Regions from separate parts of the Vibrio fortis genome, predicted to be linked through region 2. Evidence: predicted binding sites of a transcription regulator. Region 2 holds the regulator's gene; each other region holds the start of a gene.

Region 1 (3,217 bases), 1.4 Mb from region 2:
TGCTTAGCAGCCAGTTCACGGCAGTAAGATTGCATGTTGTCCCATGTGATGATGAATTTGTTACTCATAGTAATTAAACCTAATAAATTGTCATGTTGTTAGAGGCCATATCCACATAGCCTCTGCAAGCGATTAAGCAAAGATGAACTTAAGGATAAAGATCGCAGACATTACCCAAACAGCAATAGAAACGTCGCGACCTTTGCCACTTAGCAGCTTAATTGCAGCGTAAGCGATGAAACCTAGAGAGATACCCTCTGCAATAGAGTACGTCAACGGCATAAGCAGACATGTTACCACGACTGGCGCTGCTTCTGTAAGATCACGCCAATCAATGCCAACCAAACCAGACATCATCAGAATTGCTACATAGAATAGCGCGCCCGACGTTGCGTAAGCTGGAATCATGCCCGCTAGAGGCGAGAAGAATAGAGCGAGAAGGAAAAGTACGCCCACGACAACAGCCGTTAGACCAGTACGACCACCTTCAGCAACACCAGAAACACTCTCTACGTAAGAAGTCGTGTTTGATGTACCTAGAAGCGCACCAATAGATGTTGCGGTTGAGTCAGCAAGCAGTGCTTTGTTCAAGCGAGGTAGTTTGCCATCTTCTTTAATTAGGTTTGCTTTTGTTGCAACGCCAACCAGCGTACCTGCAGTGTCGAATAGGTCAACGAATAGGAAAGCAAAAACAACAGAGATCATGCCGATTTCAAATACAGCAGAGAAATCAAGTTGCATGAAAGTTGGAGCTAGACTTGGTGGCGCAGAAACAATACCACCGTACTGCACATCACCAATCACAATCGCAATCGCTGTGATTGCAAGAATCGCAATCATTACCGCACCTTTCACACCACGGTGAACCAGTGCAACCGTCAGGAAGAAACCAAGTGCGCCTAGGATAGGACCAATCGCCGTCACGTCACCGAGTGATACTTTCGTTGCTGGGTTAGCAACAACGATACCTGCGTTGCTTAGAGCGATGAATGCAAGGAAAAGACCGATACCTGCAGAGATACCCACACGTAGAGACATTGGAATCGAGTTAATGATCCATTCACGAACTTTGAAAATGCTCAAGAAAATGAAGATAACGCCCGACACAAATACCGCAGCCAAAGCCACTTGCCACGTATAGCCCATGCCCATTACAACAGCGTAAGTAAAGAACGCGTTCAGACCCATGCCTGGTGCTTGAGCGATTGGGTAGTTAGCCACAAAGCCCATAATGAAACAGCCAATAGCCGCAGCTAGACAGGTTGCTACAAATACAGCGCCGTGATCCATACCTGCGTCAGCTAAGATCATTGGGTTTACAAAAATGATGTAAGCCATGGTAAGGAAGGTCGTTAGACCGGCGATGATTTCAGTGCGCACATTTGTGCCGTTTTCACTGAGTTTGAATAGCTTTTCGAACATTATCGAATCCTATAAGGGTAAAAAGTAAACGGTTGCGTAATCGATTGGCTCAGGATTATAAAGTCATCAAATAACAAATTCCAGATAGAATTAAGACTCTAACCAATATTTATAGAGGGAATGTATGAAACAGGGCGATTAAAGCGGTCAAAAACAAAATGATAAACAATTGAAAAACAAACACTTAAGATCATCTATAAAATGAAAAACAACTGATGTTTTTTTCTACCACCTAGAAAATTCATCGAGATGAGAAGGCAAAGACCGTACGATAAAAGTCATTAAAGCGCCTCTCTTTTCAACAGATCTGGTAATAAGGGAAATTCTGATCGGTTGTGGTGCAAAATTTAACCAGAAGAGTTTGCTCGAGAAAAGCGATGGGACAAACAACAGGCAAAAAAAACGCCACTCAAATTTGAGTGGCGGTAGAATCAGTCAACCAAGAGGGTTGTAAAGAAATTCCAATATATAGGGGTGAACAAACTGTTCAAGTCACACGCTCGGGTTACTTGTAACCAAAGCTAGTTGGGTATGCAAAGTTGCTAGTGTAAACAGAGCTGTTAAGCCAGAACGTTGCAGATGGTAAACCTTTCATAACTATCACCTTAAATAAATCAATTAAAAACAATTTTGATTTCTCGGTTCCTTGGAGGCGATAAACGGACTCATCCTTTGAGCATTTACTCTTCGTCTCAGAAGTTGGTTATTAATATACCCCAAAGAAAAAAGATTACAAGTATTTTTTGCATTAGCTCACACTTTTCGCAAAAAAAGACCAAATAACAAACTTAAATTGTAATTAAATTACAAAACAGACCAATAAAAACGTTTGCACGACAAATTAGTAAGCAACTGAGCTCTTATTTTTGATCAGGGTGACAAATCTATTTTCAAACTTTGCAACAATTGCCCTCGACTACCGCTACTCGTTGCCCCACTCAAATGGTATGCTGTCGGCATCAAAACAGACCCATATTTCTAGATAATTGTCCTTTTTACAAAGCTACTTTTACCTAAAGATATGGTTATTAAATCAAAAAGGAGTCATCCGTGTCTGAATTCCATTCTGAGATCAGTAAATTATCCCCTACTCCACTTTGGCAGTTTTTCGATAAGATTTGCTCAATCCCACACCCATCAAAGCACGAAGAAGAGTTAGCTCAATACATTATTGCTTGGGCAACAGAGCAAGGCCTAGATGTACGTCGTGATCCAACAGGTAACGTATTCATCAAAAAGCCAGCAACACCGGGTATGGAAAACAAAAAAGGTGTGGTACTGCAAGCTCACATCGATATGGTTCCACAAAAGAATGAAGATACGGTTCACGACTTCACTAAAGACCCAATCCAACCGTACATCGACGGTGAGTGGGTTACTGCAAAAGGCACTACGCTTGGCGCAGACAACGGCATGGGCATGGCATCTTGCCTAGCGGTTCTAGCATCAAATGAAATTAAGCACGGCCCTATCGAAGTGCTACTTACTGTAGACGAAGAAGCCGGCATGACGGGTGCGTTTGGTCTTGAAGCGGGTTGGTTAGAGGGTGACATCCTTCTTAACACCGATTCAGAGCAAGAAGGCGAAGTTTACATGGGTTGTGCTGGCGGTATCGACGGTGCAATGACATTTGACGTTGCTCGTAACGCTATCCCAGAAGGTTTCGTAACTCGTAAGCTAACGCTTAAAGGCCTAAAAGGCGGTCACTCAGGTTGTGACATTCACACCGGTCGTGCAAACGCAAACAAACTGCTTGCGCGCTTCCTAGCGGGTCACGCGAAAGAGCTAGACCTAC
Region 2 (3,217 bases):
TGGTATCACAGACCAGTGTGTGCCATTGATAGCACCTTCAAGTGCCCAAAGTAGCTCTAAGCTAACACTCGATGAATGAGACTCTTTAATTGCTTTGTAAGCATTAACAGAACCTGATTCATACAAGCTCTCAACTGTGTCGATACCTGCTTTTTTCAGCATACGCTCTGTAGCAAGACGAAGGTTCGGCAGATCTTTCAATCGGGTCGGTTTAGCCGATGACTGAATTTGCTTCTCTTCTTTAGCACAGTTAAGGGAGGCTTTTGCCAGTTCGATAATGCGTTCTTGAGCCTGCCAGAGGTCTTCTGGGAGGGCAAAATACTTAGTTACGACTGGGAAACCACGTTTCTTGTAAACGTAAGGTTCAAAGCCCTGTTGTTCAAATTGTGAAGTAGTATTCTTGTCAGCTCGAATGTGTAACTGGTTGTTTACGACCAATGCAAACATAGTGTCGTCGGCAAATAGGCCGAAACCGCCAAACATTGAGCGTGACTTTATCTTTCCAAGTGGCTCAAATAACTTCATTGAGTCCTTGAGTATCGGTTTATCCATATTGTTTATCTCGGTGTATTTGAATTACGCCACCAAATAAGCAGGTCCGAGAGATTAGCAAAATGTCGCAATAAAATTGTCAATAAGCCGTAAATTACTACTAAAGGTAGGAAATACTGCATTTTGCCATCGGTAACCCCGCTACCATACCAATAATGGGTTAGGCCGGAGGCTTTGCGTCTCACCCTTTCAAGTGATTTGCCCTGTGCGTGACTGTATAATTAAGAATAAAGTTTTTTGTTGAATGAGGTTCACACTTGTTGCTCAAAAGTGTGATCTCGGTTCAGTTAATTGTTGCCTTAATATGCAACTGAGCTTTTACTTTTAACAAATAAAAAAAACGCACCAAACGGTGCGTTTTATTAGAATTATCTAAAGTTTACGTTACTTTAACGTTTTTACTGTAGCGCGCTCGATAATCTCTGGATGCATCTCGAATACGCGTTTTTCATGGTCTTTGTCTTTGATGCGCTCCAACAGAATTTCAAACGCATTCTTACCGACACGACGTTTTGGTTGGTGAACCGTTGTCAGTGGTGGTGAGAAGTACTCTGCCAGCTCAATGTTGTCGTAACCAATCACAGAAATATCTTCAGGGATCTTAATGCCTTGCTGCTGTAGGCGGCTCATAAGACCAAGTGCCATCGTGTCGTTAAAGCAGAATACTGCAGTAGGGCGGTTTTCCATTGCGACGATTTTATCTGCTGCGATAACTGCAGTATCACACTCGAAGTTACCTTCAAGAATTAGGTTGTCATCTGCTTGGATGTCAGCTTCTGCCAATGCACGACGGTAGCCTGCGATACGTTCAACACATGCCGCTTTATCTAAATGACCACTTAGACAAGCAATACGCTCATGCCCACGTTCAACTAGGTATTTAGTTGCCAGATAGCCACCCTCTTCAGAGTTGTCGATGATCTTATCCGCTTGTGAACTCTCAGGGCCCCAGTCCATAACAACTTTTGGAATGTCAGCATGGCGGTCAAGCATTTCACGAAGTTCTTCTGTTAAGTCTGAACACATCACCAAGATGCCATCTACCCGCTTTTCAGCAAGCATTCGGATGTAGTCACGTTGCTTCTCGTAAATACCACCAGTGTTACATAGAATCAGCGTGTAACCTTGACGGTAACAGTAGCTTTCTACACCATCAATAACTTCAGAGAAGAATAGGTTGGTTGATTGAGTGACCAACATACCGATAGTGCGTGTAGAGTTACATTTCAGGCTACGAGCAACCGCACTTGGTGCGTAATTTAATTCGTCTACGGCTTTGTTTACTTTTTCTTGAGTCGCTTCTGCTACGAAACGTGTCTTGTTGATCACGTGAGAAACGGTGGTTGTTGATACGCCGGCTAAGCGAGCGACATCTTTTATAGTTGCCATGGCTTTATCCTATTGATAGCTACTTTCTCAGAAGTACGGAGTAAGTAGCCGTTTAAGCTACCAGAACAAGAGCTTAGAATTTGTAGGGCTCTCTCGGTACTAAAGTGCTAAAAAACAAAAAACCGCTAATGAGAGCGGCTTGTCTTAACACCGAAATGCTCTTAGCTAATTTAAAGCATAGCATTTCGAGAATGTTTCATATTTTATCGTTTGCGGTCACAATTTTAGACTGACTAGAAAATACTCGCAATAACATTCACCCAGAAATCTGGGTGAATTGTCACATTCTACCTAAATTGTGCCTTTAGTCATTAGTGAATTTATTCACCAGCTAAATATTGCGCATCAAGTTTACAGAAGGCAGTTAGCAATTCTGCAACACACGCGTAAAAACCAAATTCATCAAATTCACGACATTTTGTTGCAAATTGTGGAACCCAGCTAAGAAGTTGTTGCTCAACAAACTCATGTTGTGCAGTGAAAGCCGCTTCTAGTTCCTGCTCGGTTTCAAGATCGTTTGAACGAATAATGATGTTGCCTAGGAAATCTAATTCGATGGCTAGGTGATCGGCCGGCTCTTTTAGGTCTTGGTTTACTGCAATACCATAAGAAGCCATGATCGCTTCCATATCTTGAGCAGGCTTCGCATTCAAAAGGCCGCTCTTGTCTAGGTAAATAGAAGCGTACGGTAGAGCGCCATACTTGTCAGACTTTAGGAACAATTCGCAAAAATCTGATGAAAGCTCTAACTGAGCATCTTCACGGTTCTGCAATCGGTTAAGCGCATCGACTAGACTATTGATGGCTGGTTTTAGTGTTTCATTATCACCGAGACCAGTTAAAAACGAACGAATCTCAACCGAGTGGTAGTTATCCAATTCTTCTTGAGTCAGTTCTTTTGCGAACAGGCTCGATAGCCACCAGTAAATTTCAGCTCGTTGTTCATTGAACGCTTTCGTTTCTTTCATCTCAATAATCCTAATATCGTCTTTCGTAATATCTGCGGTACGAAGGCTGACTAACCGTTGTATTTGCAAACTGCAAAGTTACTCGTTAGTAGTAATGCCTATATTGAATTGCGATGGAGGTTAAATAGCAAGGTTTAAGATTGTCTTGTATCAAAAAAAATTCAGGTTTCTGGCTTTTATCTTGCGTACTACTAGAATTGTTACTAGTTATGAATAGAATAGTCACTGAAACTATTAAATAAGAAAAGTGGTGTAGATGAGCTATCACGTATTAGTCGTAGAAGATGATGTGGTAACCCGTAGTAAGC
Region 3 (3,217 bases), 410 kb from region 2:
TACGACGCAAGTATTCCACACCACCTTGAACGGATTGTTTAGGATCCAAACGATTCGTCACACCAACGCTCTTTGCCGTCGGTAGTGTCAACATCATCATGCCACGCACACCTGTCGGAGATTTCGCAACAGGGTTCCAGTGAGACTCTTGGTAGGCAAGAGCAGCAATTAAGCGCCAATCAAACTCTTGAGAGTACTCTTGGAATAGAGGTGACCATTTTGGCAGCTTACTATCCAGTGCACGAATAAAGGCGCGAGTATCCACGTAATCGAAGCTTCCGATGTGACCGATGTATTTCTCTTCCAGAGTTGCAAGCTCACCAGACTGTTTAAGGTTACCGAAGAACTCAATCAGCAGGGCATATAGGCTTTCATCTTCTGATTTCTTCAAGTACCAAGAGATGGGTTGGTCTTCTGTTAACTCGAACGCAAGCGCAAGATCTGGGTAAAGTCGCTGCGCTAGTGACAGCTCAATTGAGTCTGCAACGGTAAAGCGCAGCTCGCCCTTAGAAACCTGTCTTAATAGATCGTTAATGTCGGCATTGCCTACTGACTCGTAAACAAAGTCAGGGTTAGATTGTTGAAGTTGATTGAGAGTCGGCTCAAAGTGAGACTCTTCAATCACAACGAGAGCAGGAGCCAATCTGTCGTCGATAGTGACTAACTCACTATTTTCGTCATTCTGTTCTTTGTTTTGTTGCTCAATAAATTCCGCTTGGCGTTTATTCTCAAATTCAATCAGTTGTTCTAGGTTACGTGGGCGCCATTGACCTTTTTTATAGACCACTTGTTGGCTCACGTAGTAGTACGCTGGAGCTGCACGGTAGCCGCGCGTTTGCTCATTGTTTTGAGTCAGCCCGGTCGCAATCAAGTCGATCTCACCTTTTTGAAGAGCGGGAAAGAGACCAGACAAGCGATATGCAGGCTTCATTTCTAGCTTCACGCCGAGCTGCTCTGCAAACTCTCGAGCTAATTCATAATCCAAGCCAGCGGGGCCGTCAGGGCCGATATAATAAGAGAGTTGGTTATTGAGTGTTCCGACTCTTAATACGCCGCGCTCTCGGATCCGCTCCAAGTCGCTTTTCGGTTCCGACTCAATTTGGCAGCCCGATAAACCGGCAATGACGATCGCGATGAGAAGAAGTTTGGATGAAAAAATGCGCGTAAGTGTATGCATCAAAATGAAATCTCAAAAAAGTGACTCCCCTTTATATCAAACCGTTTGCTCTCGGCAAAGTGACTTTGGGTAAACGGAAGCAAAAGTGGCTAGAAATGCAGCAAAAGTAACAATTGCCAAGAAACATGAAAAAAATGACGCAAACGGTTGCTTTTTTGGTTACGTCACAAAAATAATTGCTATATAATGCGCCCGCAACAGAGAGGTGGAATCGGCATAGGTTTGGCAAAACCTTCGGGCTTACTTCCGGAATAGCTTCGAAGAAAAACAGTTAGGTTACTCCTAAAACCCACTGAATTTATTCCAATATCACCTTAATCAATTGCATAAGAGACCTAAGCACATGAGAATTTTTCGTGGCTCCCCAGCTCTATCTGAATTTCGTGTTAACAAGCTTTTAGAGCTTTGTCGTGAACTTGGCCTACCTGTTACAGGCATCTACGCTGAATTTGCGCACTTTGCAGATCTAACAGCCGACCTAAATGATCAAGAAGTTGAGAAACTAGAAAAGCTTCTGACTTACGGTCCAACAATTGAAGAGCACGCGCCAGAAGGTTTTCTTCTACTAGCAACTCCTCGTCCAGGCACTATCTCGCCTTGGTCTTCAAAATCTACGGACATCGCAAACAACTGTGGTCTAGATAAGATTGCACGTCTTGAGCGCGGTACCGCTTACTATATCGAATCATCGGCAGAGCTATCTGAGCTTCAACTGGTTGAGCTAAAAGCGATTCTGCACGATCGCATGATGGAAGTTATCTTCACTGACTTCGAATCAGCAGCAGCACTTTTCCAAGTGGCAGAGCCAGCTCCAGTGGCTGACGTTGACCTACTCAATGGCGGTCGCGCTGCGCTTGAAAACGCAAACGTTACCCTAGGTCTTGCGCTTGCCGATGACGAAATCGAATACCTTTACGATGCGTTCGTAAACAAGCTAGATCGTAACCCAACCGACATCGAGCTAATGATGTTTGCACAAGCGAACTCAGAGCACTGTCGTCACAAGATCTTCAATGCAGACTGGACTATCGACGGCGTTAAGCAAGAGAAGTCTCTGTTCAAGATGATCAAGAATACATTCGAAACCACACCAGAAAACGTACTGTCTGCATACAAAGATAACGCAGCAGTAATGGTTGGTTCAGATGTGGGTCGTTTCTTCCCGAACCCTGAAACTCGCCAATACGGTTACAACCAAGAGAAAGCTCATATCCTAATGAAGGTGGAAACACACAACCACCCAACGGCTATTTCTCCTTGGCCGGGTGCTTCTACTGGTTCTGGTGGTGAAATCCGTGATGAAGGCGCTACGGGTATCGGTGGTAAGCCAAAAGCAGGTCTTGTTGGTTTCACTACATCTAACCTACGCATTCCAGGTTTTGAACAGCCATGGGAAACAGATTTCGGTAAGCCAGGTCGTATCGTTAACGCTCTAGACATCATGCTAGAGGGTCCACTAGGTGGCGCAGCGTTCAACAACGAATTTGGCCGTCCAAACCTACTTGGTTACTTCCGTACTTACGAAGAGAAAGTTAACTCTCACGCAGGTGAAGAGGTTCGTGGTTACCACAAGCCAATTATGATTGCTGGTGGTATGGGTAACATCCGTGACGAACACGTTCAGAAGAAAGAGATCCCAGTGGGTGCAAGCCTAATCGTACTGGGTGGTCCTGCCATGAACATCGGCCTTGGTGGTGGTGCAGCTTCTTCGATGGCGTCTGGTCAATCAGCTGAAGACCTAGATTTCGCATCTGTACAGCGTGAAAACCCAGAGATGGAGCGTCGCTGTCAGGAAGTGATCGACCGTTGTTGGCAGCTTGGCGAACAGAACCCAATCGCATTTATCCACGATGTGGGCGCAGGTGGTATCTCTAACGCACTTCCAGAGCTTGTAGACGACGGCGAGCGTGGCGGTATCTTCCAGCTGCGTGACGTGCCAAACGACGAGCCGGGCATGAGTCCACTTGAGATCTGGTGTAATGAATCTCAAGAGCGTTACGTAATGGCAGTTGCGCCAGAGAATATGGAAGTATTCGACGC

The links. Region 2 encodes PurR, which represses purine synthesis genes. Its sites were predicted from a motif close to TNANGNAAACGTTTNCNTNA; they were not measured.
Region 1: a site for PurR is predicted at 1,443-1,462, ahead of OCV50_RS11105 (NCS2 family permease). Genes of this name have one in related genera too.
Region 3: a site for PurR is predicted at 1,313-1,332, ahead of purL (phosphoribosylformylglycinamidine synthase). Genes of this name have one in related genera too.

The regions. Positions count from the first base shown of each region.
Region 1 is NZ_AP025487.1:2,543,702-2,546,918, forward strand. It holds gene OCV50_RS11100 (xanthine phosphoribosyltransferase) at 1-68, opposite strand, end outside; gene OCV50_RS11105 (NCS2 family permease) at 133-1,422, opposite strand; gene OCV50_RS11110 (aminoacyl-histidine dipeptidase) at 2,473-3,217, shown strand, end outside.
Region 2 is NZ_AP025487.1:1,140,098-1,143,314, forward strand. It holds gene OCV50_RS05185 (TfoX/Sxy family DNA transformation protein) at 1-552, opposite strand, end outside; cyclic di-GMP riboswitch class I at 681-765, opposite strand; gene purR (HTH-type transcriptional repressor PurR) at 937-1,941, opposite strand; gene torD (molecular chaperone TorD) at 2,262-2,909, opposite strand; gene torR (two-component system response regulator TorR) at 3,166-3,217, shown strand, end outside.
Region 3 is NZ_AP025487.1:732,930-736,146, forward strand. It holds gene mltF (membrane-bound lytic murein transglycosylase MltF) at 1-1,177, opposite strand, end outside; gene purL (phosphoribosylformylglycinamidine synthase) at 1,521-3,217, shown strand, end outside.